Regions from separate parts of the Streptomyces sp. NPDC096324 genome, predicted to be linked through region 2. Evidence: riboswitches for the same ligand, from Rfam matches in the RefSeq annotation. Region 2 holds a riboswitch; each other region holds the start of a gene.

Region 1 (4,679 bases), on a different contig from region 2:
ATCGGGGCAGGCTGGTACCCGCTGGGACGCGTCGGCTTCTCGTACGAGAGCGGCAGGAGCACCGACGTGTACTCGGGGGCCGGGGCGGGCGCTTCGTACCCGCGGGGCAGGATGACCGCCTTGGGCTGGGCGGCCGGCGGCGCCGGCTCGTACGCCCGGGGCATGGAGCCCGTGTCGAAGACCTCGGGCACGACCTCGTACGGCGTCGGCTGGGGCGCGGCCTGGAACGCACCGGTCTGCGCGGCGGACGGGAAGGAGCCCGTCTGACCGACGGACGGGAAGGTGCCCGTCCGAGCCGCGGACGGGAACGCTGCGGTCTGCGGAGCCGCCGGGAAAGCCGTGGGCTGAGCGACCGACGGGAACGAACCCGTCTGGCCGACCTGCGGGAAGGTACCGGTCTGGGCGACCGAGGGGAACGTGCCCGTCTGGGCGGCGGACGGGAACGCGGCCGTCTGCGGAGCCGCCGGGAACGCGGTGGGCTGAGCGGGCGAAGCGAACGAACCAGTCTGGGCGACGGACGGGAAGGTACCGGTCTGGGCGACGGACGGGAAGGAACCCGTCTGACCGACCGAGGGGAACGAGCCGGTCTGACCGACCGCCGGGAACGAACCGGTCTGCGGGGCCGTCGGCTGGTACTCGATGGCCGGCATCTGCGCCACGGGCATGCCCTGCCGTGCCATGTGCCGCGCCATCAGCTCCCGCGCGACGGCGAGCTTGCGCCGGGCGCTCTGCTTCTTGACGTGCGGCGAGGACTGCTGCGACGCGGCGGCCGGAACGGCCCCCGCGCGAAGCCCCGCACGGACCACCACATCGGATCCCGGCGCCGCCGTGGCACCGCCGGCCGGGAGCGCGGCCACCGGACCGGCGGTCAGTTCCAGCGCGGGCCGCGCACCCGGCTCCGAAGCCGGACCGGCGGTCAGCTCCAGCACCGGGGCAGCCGTCAACTCGGCCACAGGACGTACGAGTTGTTCCAGCTCGTAGATCGTCGGAAGGTCCGACGAGGAGCCCTTGGACCCCTTCGCACCCGCCTTCGGACGGACGGCCGCGCCGCCACGCTCCGGCTGCCTGTCGGCCGGAAGCGCGGCCGGAGCCGAGGGCCCGAACCGGGAACGCGCCCCGTCGAACCACTGGCGCATCAGGTCGTCCTGGGCCGCGTCGGAGACTCCGCTCCCCTGACCGGCGTTCCGTCGGCCCGGCCTGCGGTTGGAGTTCGCCAGGGCGCGGGTCCCGTTGAAGTTACCGGTGGCGAGCTCCGCCTGGTCGTAGAGGGACGAGAGTCGTCGGGCGACTTCTTCGCCGCTGGGCGGGGTGCGTTCCGGCGCCATGGAGGGGTGCTCCTTCCGTCGTCCGCCTACCGGGTTAGCTGTCGGGTTCGGGCGGACGATTCCGGAAGGTATGCCCTACGGCCCCTGCCCCGAAAGGCAGTTGACCGATTCACCCCAGGTTCGGTGGGTCCCCGGCTCCCGCTGCCACGAGGACAGGCAGGACTCGGCGGAGGCCGCACCGCCCGGCGAGCTTCGCCGGAGGGAGTCGGGCGGCCTGGTCGCCAACTTAGCGATGGTGTGCACCCGATGTGAAGATCCACGCCCCAGATGTCCGATACGTTTTCGTGACCTTCATCGCACCACCCCGCAGCGCGACCGTGAGGACACGGGCCGTACTCGAAAAGGCGGCTGAGCACGGCCGTTGGCACATTCGAGGCCGGCACCCGGTCCGGAGCCGCGGCTCACACGTCCAGCCAACCCTGATGTGTCGAAAGTGTGCACAGAACTGGCGTTCCCTGGCGTGTCGTTCGACATCGACGGCGCCCATTGGTCACACCTTGACCGGTTCTGGCCGAGCTGACCGGATCACCGCTGCGACCACCCGTCGGCCGTACCGTCGAAGCACGTCAGACCACGAGAGCGAGTCGAGGATCCCCACGTGCACGATGCGCCGATCTATGCCCAACTGATCTCCGAACGCGGTGACATACCGACACTCGTGCGAAGCGAAGCACGTCGGCTGCAACGCGACTTCGAGTGGATCCTGAGCTGGGATCCGTCGACGGGCGCCCCGCTTCCCTCGTCCGCCGCACGACCGGCGTCCGGTAAGCGCCGCGCCTTCTCCCCCACCCCCGACCCCGACGACCGACTCGACACACCGGGCTCCTGACGGCCGACCCCAGGACGTCCGGGGCGTGTCCGCGAGGCCTCACCCGCCCGGCGACGCCCGGGACGGGCTAGAGAACGCCGGGCTCTCCGCCCGGCCGTTCGGCGGGGAGCGGGTCGAGTCCACCGCCGATCCGGGTCACCAGCTCGGCGACCGTCGCGCCCGTGGTCCGATGCCAGGTCCGCGCGCGGCGGAGCATCGCGTGGTCTCCGCCGGCGACCCGCACGGCGCTCGCGGAGGAACCCGCCTCCGCGGCCCGGCGGACGAGGGCGAACGACTCCACGGGGTCGGTGATGCGGTCCCGGTCTCCGTGCAGCACGATCACGCGTTTGTCCCGGAGGTGGGCCACCGGCTCACCCTCCGGGCACCACGGCGCCAGTGCCACCACGGCCCGGACCTGGGGTGCGGCCGCGGCCCGCAGAGCGGCGCGCCCGCCCATGGAGTGGCCCACGAGCACGACCGGCACGTCCCCCACCAGAGCGGCGAGTTCGTCCAGTGCCAGCAGAACGTCGGCGACGGGGTCCGCGTCCACGCCGTTCCATCCCCGGTGGCGGTAGCGCACCTGCCCGACGAACGTGCCCTCGTCCGGCAGGGCCCGTGTCACGGAGCGGACGAACGGCCGCATCCGGGCGCGTGCCAGGTTCCACGGCCGCAACGGGGCCTTGCTGTCGGCGGTGCCGCCGTGAAGGATCAGTACGGCCGCACGCGCCGGTTCCCCGTCCCGACGAGGGGCGCGGCAGGGCCGCAGCGCCACGGAGGCGCCGGCCTCCCCGGACCGGGACACATCGTCGGCGGACATCCGCACAGAACCTCGCATGACACCTCTCCACCCACCCGCGCTTCGTCCATGCCTCGCACCGGACCGTGAGGAGGATCGTCTCACCGGCCACGGACCCGCCCCAAGCTCAGTCCGTGGCTCACTCCGTGGGCTCGGGCCGCGCGCGGTAGCCATTGCGCCATTCCTGGTAGAAACGCCAGAGGCGGGCCGCCTGCGGGCAGCGTCCCGACTCCCGTTGGCACGTGCGGCAGTTGCCGACGTGACTGACGTAGGCGGACTCGGGGGCGTCCCCCGGTTTCGGATTCGGCATGGCCCTCGGCACCCGTCGGTGCGACGCGCACGGGCGCGGCGTCGCTTCTGATGCCGTACTTCCGCGCCGAGGGCCCCGGCGGATGCACCTGCCCGGCTGCATCTGCCGAGGCCCCGCTCCGGCGTCAGTCGAGGACGTCGGCCTCGTACTCCTCCGCCGCGGGGAACGGTCTGCCGACCGGGGGCCTGCGGACCGCCAGCCGGGCCACCTCGAAGTCCATCTCGGAGGCCTCGGGAGGCGGCGGTGGGTGGTAACGCCCCGCGCAGACGGAGAGGTTGACGATGAGATAGGCGTGCCAGGATCTGCCCACTCCGCGCCGGTCGTCGAAGGCCCGGACGCCGTTGACCCACCACACGACACGGAGGGCGCCGAGCTCGACCACGAGGTCGACCCAGGCACCCGGCTGGATGGCGTGGTTCCGGTAGTAGCGGTGGGTGTTGCGTACGTGGTTGGACAGTTCCAGCAGGTCGGGGTTGTCGGGGTGGTACTCGAAGACGTCGATCTCCTGACCGCCGTCCCGCCACGTCCAGATCGCCGGCCAGGCCCCCGTCACCGTCGGCAGCTTGACCCGTGCCTCCAGCACGTCGCCCGTGCGGACCATGAACCCGTCCGCGCTGCCCTCGGTGGTGAGCAGGCCCGCGTCCCAGTCGCCGTCCGGACGCCGGGTCGCCCGGAAGCGGCCTGTCCGGCTGTAGGACGGGTCGGTGACCAGATGGTCGAGTTTGCCGTCGTCCGGGTTGACCGGACCGCCGTCGGGATAGGCCCAGGAATGGCCCGCGACCCATTGGCGAGTCGAGGCGAAATCCGCCGTGAAGACGACATCGGACACGCGGCACTCCTCGATGACGGCGTTTCGCGAACGTCCAGGTTCTCCCCAAGCCTGCGACATCCACGCCCTGTTCGTCCCAACCCGCCACAAAACAACCCATCGGGGTGAACCGGTCGTACTCCGGCGCGCGGCACCTGTCGCGTACCGCTCGCTGACGCCTGCGCCTGCGCCCCGCGCCCCGCGCGAATGCGGATCGCATCGCGACACACGCTCCACCCACCACCGACCGGTTCGGCCGGGCTGCCCGGCCGGGCGCCGCATGACGCGGCCCCGACCGGGCTCCGTCCGGTTACAGGTACGGGCGGGTGATCAACTCGATGGCGTGGCCGGCCGGGTCCTTGAAGTAGACCCCACGGCCGCCGTGTTCGTCGTTGATCTCCCCCGGGCGCCGCATCTGCGGGTCGGCCCAGTGCTCGACGCCGTCGGCGCGGAGCCGTCGGTACGCGCGGTCGAACAGTTCGTCGTCGATCAGGAACGCATAGTGCTGCATCTGGATGTCCACCGGGGGCTCGGCGAACTGCAGCAGCACGCCGTCCGTGAGCTGGACATTGGTGAACGGCCCCCAGGACGGCGCTTCCGGCAGTTCCAGCAGCTCCCGGAAGAAGCGTGCC
Region 2 (4,679 bases):
GTGGTTGGTGTCCTGGTACTCGTCCACCAGGACGTGCCGGAAGCGGCGGCGGTAGTGCTCGGCGACGTCCGGGAAGGCGCGCAGCAGGTTGACCGTGGTCATGATCAGGTCGTCGAAGTCGAGCGCGTTGGCCTCGCGCAGCCTCGACTGGTACATCGCGTACGCCTGGGCGAGGGTCTTCTCGAAGCCGTCCGCTGCCTGAGCGGCGAAGTCCTCCTCGTCGATCAGCTCGTTCTTCAGGTTCGAGATCTTGGCGCTGAACGACTTCGGCGGGAACTTCTTGGGGTCGAGGTCGAGATCACGGCAGACGAGCGCCATCAGCCTCTTGGAGTCGGCGGCGTCGTAGATCGAGAACGACGAGGTGAAGCCGAGCGTCTTGCTCTCGCGGCGCAGGATGCGGACGCAGGCGCTGTGGAAGGTCATGACCCACATCGCGTTGGCGCGGGGGCCCACGAGGGCCTCGACGCGCTCCTTCATCTCGCCGGCGGCCTTGTTGGTGAAGGTGATCGCGAGGATCTGGCCGGGGTGGACGTTCCGCTCGCCGAGCAGATGCGCGATCCGGTGCGTGAGGACGCGGGTCTTGCCCGAGCCCGCGCCGGCCACGATGAGCAGCGGGGAGCCCGAGTGGACCACGGCCGCGCGCTGGTTCTCGTTCAGTCCGTCCAGCAGGGCCGCGGGGTCCACGGCGGGCCGGGGCGCGCCGTCGCGGTAGTAAGCGTCCCGGCTCGGCGGCAGGTCGAACTTCCCGCCGAACAGATCGTCCGGAACCGGCTCCGGTACGTGATCGTCCTCGGGCGGCGGCGGGTGTTCGTCCTCGTGGGCCGCGGAGGGCTTGAGGTTCGCCAGGAAGCTGTCGTCAAAGAGGCTGCTCATCGCTCTCCGAGTCTAGGCCGCCCCACTGACAGCCCGCCGCCACCCCGAGAACTCGGCCCGAAGTCGTGACCAGGCACACGGCGGACACCAGGTGCTCACGGCTTCGCCCGCCGACACCTCACCGTCCGTGACGGCGCGCGACGGTCCGGTCACCCGGCGCGGGGCCGGCGCGGCGGGCCGTCCCGAGCCGCGACCCGACCGACGAGCGGTCGCCGCGACGCCCGGCCGCGTCATCCGGAGCGGGATGGGGCCGAGCGATGGAGCCGGCCGATGGGTCGGCGGGCCGCTTCCGGCGGCGCACGCGCCGATGGGTCTTCGGGCCGCTTCCGGCGGCGCGCGCGGCAATGGTCACGAAAATGTATCGGACGTATCGGGCATCAACCTTCACACGGGCCACACCGGTTGGCTAGCGTGCTCGAAGGCCGCTCGACCGCATCCGGCGAACACCGCCGGGCCGGGCGGCCTCCGCCCAATCCGGTGCGCCGCGAGGCCCTGGAGCCGGGGACCCACCGATTTTGGGGTGAATCGGTCCAACCGCCTTGTGGGGCACGGACCGTAGGGCAGCCTTCCGGAACCTCCCGCCCGAACCCGACAGCTAACTCGGCAGGCGGATGACGGAAGGAGTCGCCTCTCTTGGCGTCACACCGCAAGGCGCGTCCCACCGGTGCGCGCATCGCAGGCATACGGACCCCCGCCCTCGCCACGGCGGCCCTCACCTCCGTGGCCCTGCTCTCCCAGACCGCCAACGCCGCACCCTCGGCCGAGCCCCGGCCCAGCATCGAAGCGGTCTCGAAGAAGGTCGACGACCTCTACCACCAGGCCGAGACCGCCACCGACAAGTACAACGCGAACCGGGAGAAGACCGCCAAGCAGCGCGAGCGCGTCGACACCCTGCTCGACGACGTCGCCCAGCGCACAGAGAAGCTCAACACCGCGCGCGAAGAACTGGGATCGTTCGCCGCGGCGCAGTACCGCACCGGGGCCGCCGCGCCCGACACCGCGACCCTGCTGCTCGCGGACAACCCCCAGGACTACTTCGACCAGACCCAGTTGATGAGCCGCCTGACGAACCGCCAGAAGGCGGCCGTCGACGACTACATCACGGAGCAGGCCGCCACCACCGAGAAGCGGACGGAGGCCACCGCGAGCCTCGAGTCGCTGACCGCCTCGCAGAAGGCGCTCAAGACGTCCAAGGCCGAAGTGCAGCACAAGCTCTCTGAGGCCCGCGACCTGCTGTCGAAGCTGAACTCCGAGGAAAAGGCGCGCCTGGCGGCGGTCGAGAAGAAGAAGCGGGAACAGGCCGCGGCCAAGGCGGCGGAGCTGGCGCGGCAGCAGGCCGCCGCCGAGAAGGCCGCCCAGGCGCAGCCGTCGTCGGACAGCACGGGTGACCCGGCCGCCGGCTCGACGGCCGGGTCGTCGACGGGATCGACGGCCACGGGCTCCTCGTCGAAGGCGGCCGAGGCGCTCGCGTTCGCCCGCGCGCAGGTAGGCAAGCCGTACGTCTGGGGCGCCACCGGCCCGGACTCCTACGACTGCTCGGGCCTGACCCAGGCCGCCTGGAAGGCCGCCGGCGTCAGCCTCCCCCGCGTCACCTACGACCAGGTGAACGCCGGCACGACGGTCTCCCTCGCCGACGCCCGGCCCGGCGACCTGGTCTTCTTCTACGACGACATCAGCCACGTCGGCATGTACATCGGCGACGGCATGATGATCCACGCGCCGAAGCCGGGAGCGTACGTCCGCGAGGAGTCGATCTACTACGACGGCACCTCGGCGATCCACAGCGTGGTGCGCCCGGCGTAGCCCGGGAGCCGGAAGCCCCTCGCGCGGGGCACGCGTGCGGGCTCTCCCGATCCCCGCGCGCGTGCTCCGCGTTTTCGTCGCCGCCCGCGCGTGGCCCGCCCGCAACCGCTCCGCGGGTCCCTAGCATCGACGCATGCCAGAGACACCGGACATGACGGACACCATTCCGCTCCGCTCCTGGTGGGCGGGGTGGGCGCCCGCCGCCGGGGCCGCCGTCATGGCCACCGGCATCCTCTCGATCGGGCTGCACCTGACCGGCTACGAGGTCCTGTCCCGGATCGCGCTGTTCCTCGCGTCGCTCGCCTGGGTCGGTCTCGCCTCGGACTTCCTCGCCCGGCTGGTGGGCGACCGGGCGCAATGGGCGCGACGGGCCGGCACTCCCGCCGGGCTCGACGCGGTCGCGGCGACCACCGTGCTCGGTACCAGGTTCTCCACACTGGGGTGGCAGACGCTCGCCGAGATCCTGCTCGCGCTGTCGGCCGTGCTCTGGCCGGTCCTGCTGCTGAGCGTCCTGCGGCACTGGCGGCGCCGCATGGCGGGAGAGGTGTTCCTCGTCTGCGTGGCCACGCAGGGGCTCTCGGTCCTCGGCTCGACGATCGCCGGCGAGGTGGGCTCGGACTGGCTCGCGCATGCCGCGATGACGCTGTTCTGGGTGGGGATCGCGCTGTACGTCCTCTCGCTCGCGAACTTCGACCCGCGGGAGGTGAGGAAGGGCGCGGGGGACCACTGGATCGCGGCCGGCGCGCTGGGCATCTCGGCGCTGGCCGGAGCGGGACTCGTCGTGGCGCACGACGTGAATCCGTATCTGTGGAACAACGACGACCAGGGCGTCCTGCGCGCCACGACCGGCGCGCTGCTCGTCCTGGACCTCGCCTGCTACTTCCTGCTGGCCGTCGCGGAGGTGGTGTGGCCGCGCCCGCGGTACGACGTACGGCGCTGGTCGTCCGTCTTCCCGATGGGGATGTCGGCGGTGGCGACCCTCGCGGTCTCGGCCGCCCTCGACGTCTTCTGGCTCAAGGGGACCGGACAGGTGCTGCTGTGGATCGCGGTGGCGGCGTGGCTCCTGGCGGTCGCGGGCACCGCTCTCGCCTTCAGATCCGAGGTACGGGGATGACGCGGCTGTCCGGTCCGCGCGTCACGGGACGTCACGGAAGGGAGGCCGCCGGTCAGGTCCGGCGCAGGGCGGTGTGCGCGCCGGTCAGGTCCACAGGACGGCGATGAAGATGTTCGTGACGGTCAGCAGTCCGACCAGGCCGAAGAGGCGCTTGTCCACCGTCTCCTCGTCCCGCTGCGCATAGACGAGCCCGAGGATCACGATCAGCAGGGCCAGCTTCACGCCGATCTTGACGGTGTTGACCGTGCCGCCGTCGGCCTGGTTGAGCCCGACCAGGGCGACTCCGGTCACCAGCATGGTCAGCGCGCCGTGCAGCATCGCCGGGACGAAGCGGGCGGTGCCGTTGCCCATCGCCTTCATCTGTGTGAGGAAGCCGCCGAGGAGCGCGGCGATGCCGATGATGTGCAGGCCGACGAAGAGGTGGATGAGTACGCCCATGGGGCCGGAGCCTAATCGCACCCCCTGACGCCCCCGCCGACCGGGCCCCTCCCGACCCGGCCGCCCCTTCCTCCACTCTCCCTCCACCGGACCGTCGCGTGTCACCCATAGCACCGACATCACGCGAAGTGTCCGTGATTCACCGATTCGGTCATGACCCTGCGTCAAGTCGGTGCCGCACAGACAGGATCTTGGCCACATTTGGTCGCTCGTCGATCCAATCGCGATAGTTCCGTACATAGCGTTACCAACGGCACACTCTCAGGTTTAGCGTCCTCCACCAGGTGACCGGCTCCCCACCACCGTCCGGGCCAGGGACGGCAGTCGGACACCACCGCCGAGAAGGTCCGGCGGCGGCACCGCTCCCCCTGTGTGCGCCGCCGCCGGACGTGTCACCGCTTGACCGCCCCTCAAGGACGGTCGCACGGAAGGATGTGGGCCCTCGTGGCAG
Region 3 (4,679 bases), on a different contig from region 2:
AGCGGCGGACGTCCTTGGCGGACAGGCGCGGATAGGGCGCGAAGAAGCGGTAGTACTTCGACTCGTCCGACACCTGCTCGTAGAAGCTGACCAGGCGCTCGGCGTCGTCGACGGTGATGGGCCTGATGCGTGCGGTGCCGCCGTCGCGCAGCACCACGTCGGCCTCCCAGTGGGCTGGGTACTCGTGCCGGTCCGACGAGGTCTGCATGGGCCCCAGAGTACGGCTCGCGTACGACAACGGCGCGGGGCAGTCTGAGGACGACGGGCGTCGGCACGGGTCTTCGAACCGGCACCGCGGCGGGTGGTGCCCGGGGCCGTCCGGGCACGCCTCGCGATATGGAACAATGGTCTAGACAACCCTGAACACCCGAAGGGCAGCATCTCATGGCTGAGCGCCGCGTCAACGTCGGCTGGACCGAGGGCCTCCACGCCCGCCCCGCCTCCATCTTCGTCCGGGCCACCACGGCTTCCGGCATCCCCGTGACGATCGCGAAGGCCGACGGCGACCCCGTCAACGCGGCCTCCATGCTCGCGGTCCTCGGCCTGGGCGCCCAGGGTGGCGAGGAGATCGTCCTCTCGTCGGACGCCGACGGCGCGGACGTCGCCCTCGACCGTCTGGCGAAGCTGGTCGCCGAGGGGCTCGACGAGCTCCCCGAGACCGTCTGATCCCGCCCCAGGGCAGTCGGACACGCACGGCCGGGCCGCGCCACCCATTCTCCGGGTGGCGCGGCCCGGCCGTTTTCCGTGGCCTCGCCCGCACATTCCCCCGGTGTCACGCACGCCTCGCGCCGCGGCCGCGGAAATGGCGCGCACCGGAATTCCGGACACGCGAATAAAAGGGCATCAGAAATGAGCCCCCGCCGAATATCCCTCTTTGTATACGGTGCCTGTGTTAATGACGCGGGCCCGTCATGTTTACGGGATGTTGCGAAGTTCTCACACGGTCCGGCCGTTCGCCTCCGGGGAATCGGAGCCGGTGCGCGGCCGTGGCGCGCTCGGTGTGCAGGGCCGTGATCGCGCGGGCCCGCTCACTGTCCCCCCGGGCGACCGCGTCCACGATGCCGCCGTGCTCCGCCCAGGACTCCGCGGGGTCGGCCGGCGCCTCCACCGAGTACATCCAGGCGATCTTGTGGCGAAGCTGGGCGAGCGTCGAGGTCAGCGCGGGGCTGCCGGACGCCTGCGCCAGCGTCTCGTGGAACCAGCCGCCCAGCGAGCGCAGATCCTCGCTGTGGCCACGCCTGGAACGCTCCTGCCCCAGCCGGACCAGACCCCGCAGCACCTTCAGGTGGGCCTCCGTGCGCCGCTGCGCGGCCCGCGCGGCCCCCAGCGGCTCCAGCAGCATGCGCATCTCCAGGAGGTCCGCGGCCTCCAGCTCGGTGGGCTCCGCGACACAGGCGCCCGCGTGCCGGCGGGTGACCACGAAGCCCTCCGCCTCCAGCGTGCGCAGAGCCTCGCGAACGGGGACGCGCGAGACGCCGTAGCGGCGTGCGAGCAGTTCCTCGGTGAGCCGGCCGCCGCGCTCGTAGACACCCGCGACGATGTCGTCACGGATCGCCGTGCACACCGAGTGTGCCGGAATGCGCATGACCGACCTCCGCTTCAATCCCCGTGAAACGCCGTCGATTGACGCTTGTTCAGTGACTCTATTGCAGGAAGCCTGAATTTCCGATGGCGGGCTTGAATCCATGGATATTTTTTGGACAGACGGCATCCGGAAACGACGATGCCCCGGCTCGGTGAGCCGGGGCATCAAAAGCGGTGGGAAGCCGCGAAGCGGTCGTCAGACGTTGACGCCGTGCGAGCGCAGGTAGGCGACCGGGTCGATGTCCGAGCCGTACTCCGCGGTCGTACGCGCCTCGAAGTGGAGGTGCGGCCCCGTGGTGTTGCCGGTGTCCCCGGAGAGGCCGAGCTGCTGCCCCGGAGTGACGGCCTGCCCCACGGACACCCCGATGGACGACAGGTGGCCGTACATGGTGTACGTGCCGTCGTGCATCTTGATCACGACTTGATTGCCGTAGGCGCCGCCCCAGCCGGCCGTGACGACGGTGCCGGAGCCGACGGCGTGGACCGAGGTGCCGGAGGCGGCGTGGAAGTCGACGCCGGTGTGGCTGCCGGAGGACCAGAGGGCGCTGCTGGCCTGGTAGCCGGTGGAGACGTACGAACCGGTGATCGGCATGACGAACGTGTTCAGGCGCTTGCGCTCGGCCTCGCGGGCGGCGCGCTCCTTGGCCTCGCGGAGCTTCGACGCCTGCTCGGCGGCCTGCTTGCGGGCGGTCTGCTCGGCCTGCTTGCGCGCGGCGGCCTCGTCGGCGGCGCGCTGCTGCGCGAAGGCCTGGGCGTCGATCTGGTCGGCGACCGTGTCATTGAGGGTGACGGCCTGGGTGAGCCCGGCCTGCTCGACGGAGGCTTCCGCGGCGAACGCGGGGGCGGCCAGGGTTCCGATCACACCGGTGGTGGTGAGCGCCGCGACCCCGACGGCGGTCGTGGTGGTGCTGTGCACCCGGCTGCTCGTACGACGATGCTTGCCGGTGCCACAGGTGAACGCCATGTAGGGGCTGATCCTTTCCTTCCCTCTCGCCTACCGGGTTAGCTGACGGGTTCGGAGCAGGAAGGTCTCCTACGGGCTCCCTCCGGAGAGGGCGTCCGATTCACCCCAGGGACTGCGTGGGTCCCCGGCTCCCTTGGCTCGCGCCATGGGGACTCGGCGATGACTGTCCGGTGCCGCGGGCGCGGCGCACTGCGTGACGAACAGCCGCACCGACGCTAAACGGGGTGACTTTCGAACAACAAACGGATCACGATTTTTGTAACGCATCCCACAGGGCAGAAGGGCAACCGCCGTACGAATACGGACATCTTGGGACCGCTATCCGGAAAAGGGAGGGCCCTGACGGCTCTTCAGCCGTCAGGGCCCTCTTCCGTCGCACGGGTCCTACTCGGCCGCCACCACGGTGACTTCACCGATTCCGAGGGCCCTCACCGGGTCCGCGATCTGTGCGGCATCACCGACCAGGACGGTCACCAGACGGTCCGTCGGGAAGGCGCTCACGGCCGCCGCGGTGGCCTCCACGGTGCCGGTGGCGGCCAGTTGCCGGTAGAGCGTCGCCTGGTAGTCGTCGGGCAGGTGCTGCTCGACCTGGTCCGCGAGCGTGCTGGCGACGGCCGCCGCGGTCTCGAACTTGAGGGGCGCGACACCCACCAGGTTCTGCACGGCGACATCACGCTCGGTGTCGGTCAGGCCCTCGGCCGCGAGGGTGCGCAGCACCTTCCACAGGTCGTCGAGCGCCGGCCCGGTGTTGGGGGTGTCGACCGATCCGCTGATGGCGAGCATCGCGGCGCCCGTGCCGTCCGGCGCGGAGCGAAGGACCTGCCCGAACGCCCGTACGCCGTAGGTGTAGCCCTTCTCCTCGCGCAGGACGCGGTCCAGGCGCGAGGTGAGGGTGCCACCGAGGCAGTAGGTGCCGAGGACCTGGGCGGGCCACACGCGGTCGTGCCGGTCGGCGCCGACTCGGCCGATGAGGAGCTGCGTCTGGACGGCTCCGGGGCGGTCGACGATGATCACGCGGCCGGTGTCGTCGGCGCTCACCGGCGGCACGGGGCGCGCCTCGGCGGCCGAGCCGGTCCAGGAGCCGAGCGTGTCGGCGAGCAGTTCGTCGAGATCGACACCGGTCAGGTCGCCGACGACGACCGCGGTGGACGTGGCGGGGCGTACGTGCTTCTCGTAGAAGGCGCGAACACCCGACGCGTCGATGTTCTGGACCGTCTCCTCGGTGCCCTGGCGGGGGCGCGACATGCGCGCGCTCGCCGGGAACAGTTCCTTGGAGAGCTCCTTGGCGGCACGACGGGCCGGGTTCGCCGTCTCGTGCGGGATCTCGTCCAGCCGGTTGGTCACCAGCCGCTCGACCTCGCCGTCCGCGAACGCGGGGGCCCGCAGGGCGTCGGCGAGCAGGCCGAGGGCCTTGGTCAGGCGCGAGACGGGCACCTCGAGAGACAGGCGTACGCCGGGGTGGTCGGCGTGCGCGTCGAGCGTGGCGCCGCAGCGCTCCAGCTCGGCGGCGAAGTCCTCGGCCGAGTGCTTGTCGGTGCCCTCGGAGAAGGCGCGCGCCATGATCGTGGCGATGCCGTCCAGGCCCGCCGGCTCGGCGTCCAGCGGCGCGGCGAGGATCACCTCGACGGCGACGACCTGCTGACCGGGGCGGTGGCACCGCAGCACGGTCAGGCCGTTGTCCAGGGTGCCGCGCTCGGGGGCGGGGAAGGCCCACGGCTTCGGCTGTCCTGCCTGGGGCTGCGGGTGGAAGTCCATGGTGGCGAGCTCGGTCACTTCGCCGCCTCCTCGTCGGTCTCGTCGGTCTCGTCGGCGGCGTCGGCGGTGGTCGGTTCGTAGACGAGCACCGCGCGGTTGTCGGGGCGCAGGCGGGCCTTGGCGGCCTCCTGGACCTCTTCCGCCGTGACGTCGAGAACGCGCTGTACGGCGGTCAGGGCGAGCTGCGGGTCGCCGAACAGGACGGCGTACCGGCACAGTTCGTCGGCGCGGCCGGCGACCGTACCGAGCCGGTCGAGCCATTCGCGCTCCAACTGGGCCTGGGCGCGCTCCATTTCCCCGGCCGTGGGGCCCTCCTCGGCGAACCGGGCGAGCTCCTCGTCGACGGCGGCCTCGATGACCGGGACCTCGACGTCAC

The links. Region 2 has a riboswitch for cyclic di-AMP ahead of ACIQ7M_RS14640 (NlpC/P60 family protein). Riboswitches for the same ligand answer to the same signal wherever they lie in the genome.
Region 1: another riboswitch for cyclic di-AMP. It lies ahead of ACIQ7M_RS17500 (NlpC/P60 family protein); the one in region 2 lies ahead of ACIQ7M_RS14640 (NlpC/P60 family protein).
Region 3: another riboswitch for cyclic di-AMP. It lies ahead of ACIQ7M_RS29065 (M23 family metallopeptidase); the one in region 2 lies ahead of ACIQ7M_RS14640 (NlpC/P60 family protein).

What each region holds. Positions count from the first base shown of each region.
Region 1 covers NZ_JBIWFK010000006.1:83,944-88,622, reverse strand. Annotated here, with positions in the region: gene ACIQ7M_RS17500 (NlpC/P60 family protein) at 1-1,325, opposite strand, end outside; cyclic di-AMP (ydaO/yuaA leader) riboswitch at 1,333-1,504, opposite strand; gene ACIQ7M_RS17495 (hypothetical protein) at 1,924-2,154, shown strand; gene ACIQ7M_RS17490 (alpha/beta fold hydrolase) at 2,222-2,968, opposite strand; gene ACIQ7M_RS17485 (hypothetical protein) at 3,069-3,239, opposite strand; gene ACIQ7M_RS17480 (beta-glucanase) at 3,364-4,068, opposite strand; gene ACIQ7M_RS17475 (VOC family protein) at 4,358-4,679, opposite strand, start outside.
Region 2 covers NZ_JBIWFK010000005.1:106,022-110,700, reverse strand. Annotated here, with positions in the region: gene pcrA (DNA helicase PcrA) at 1-873, opposite strand, end outside; cyclic di-AMP (ydaO/yuaA leader) riboswitch at 1,330-1,499, shown strand; gene ACIQ7M_RS14640 (NlpC/P60 family protein) at 1,507-2,676, shown strand; gene ACIQ7M_RS14635 (tellurite resistance/C4-dicarboxylate transporter family protein) at 2,810-3,790, shown strand; gene ACIQ7M_RS14630 (hypothetical protein) at 3,875-4,228, opposite strand; gene ACIQ7M_RS14625 (NlpC/P60 family protein) at 4,673-4,679, shown strand, end outside.
Region 3 covers NZ_JBIWFK010000011.1:124,610-129,288, reverse strand. Annotated here, with positions in the region: gene ACIQ7M_RS29080 (GNAT family N-acetyltransferase) at 1-208, opposite strand, end outside; gene ACIQ7M_RS29075 (HPr family phosphocarrier protein) at 385-666, shown strand; gene ACIQ7M_RS29070 (GntR family transcriptional regulator) at 893-1,585, opposite strand; gene ACIQ7M_RS29065 (M23 family metallopeptidase) at 1,781-2,548, opposite strand; cyclic di-AMP (ydaO/yuaA leader) riboswitch at 2,561-2,717, opposite strand; gene ACIQ7M_RS29060 (pitrilysin family protein) at 2,933-4,321, opposite strand; gene ACIQ7M_RS29055 (pitrilysin family protein) at 4,318-4,679, opposite strand, start outside.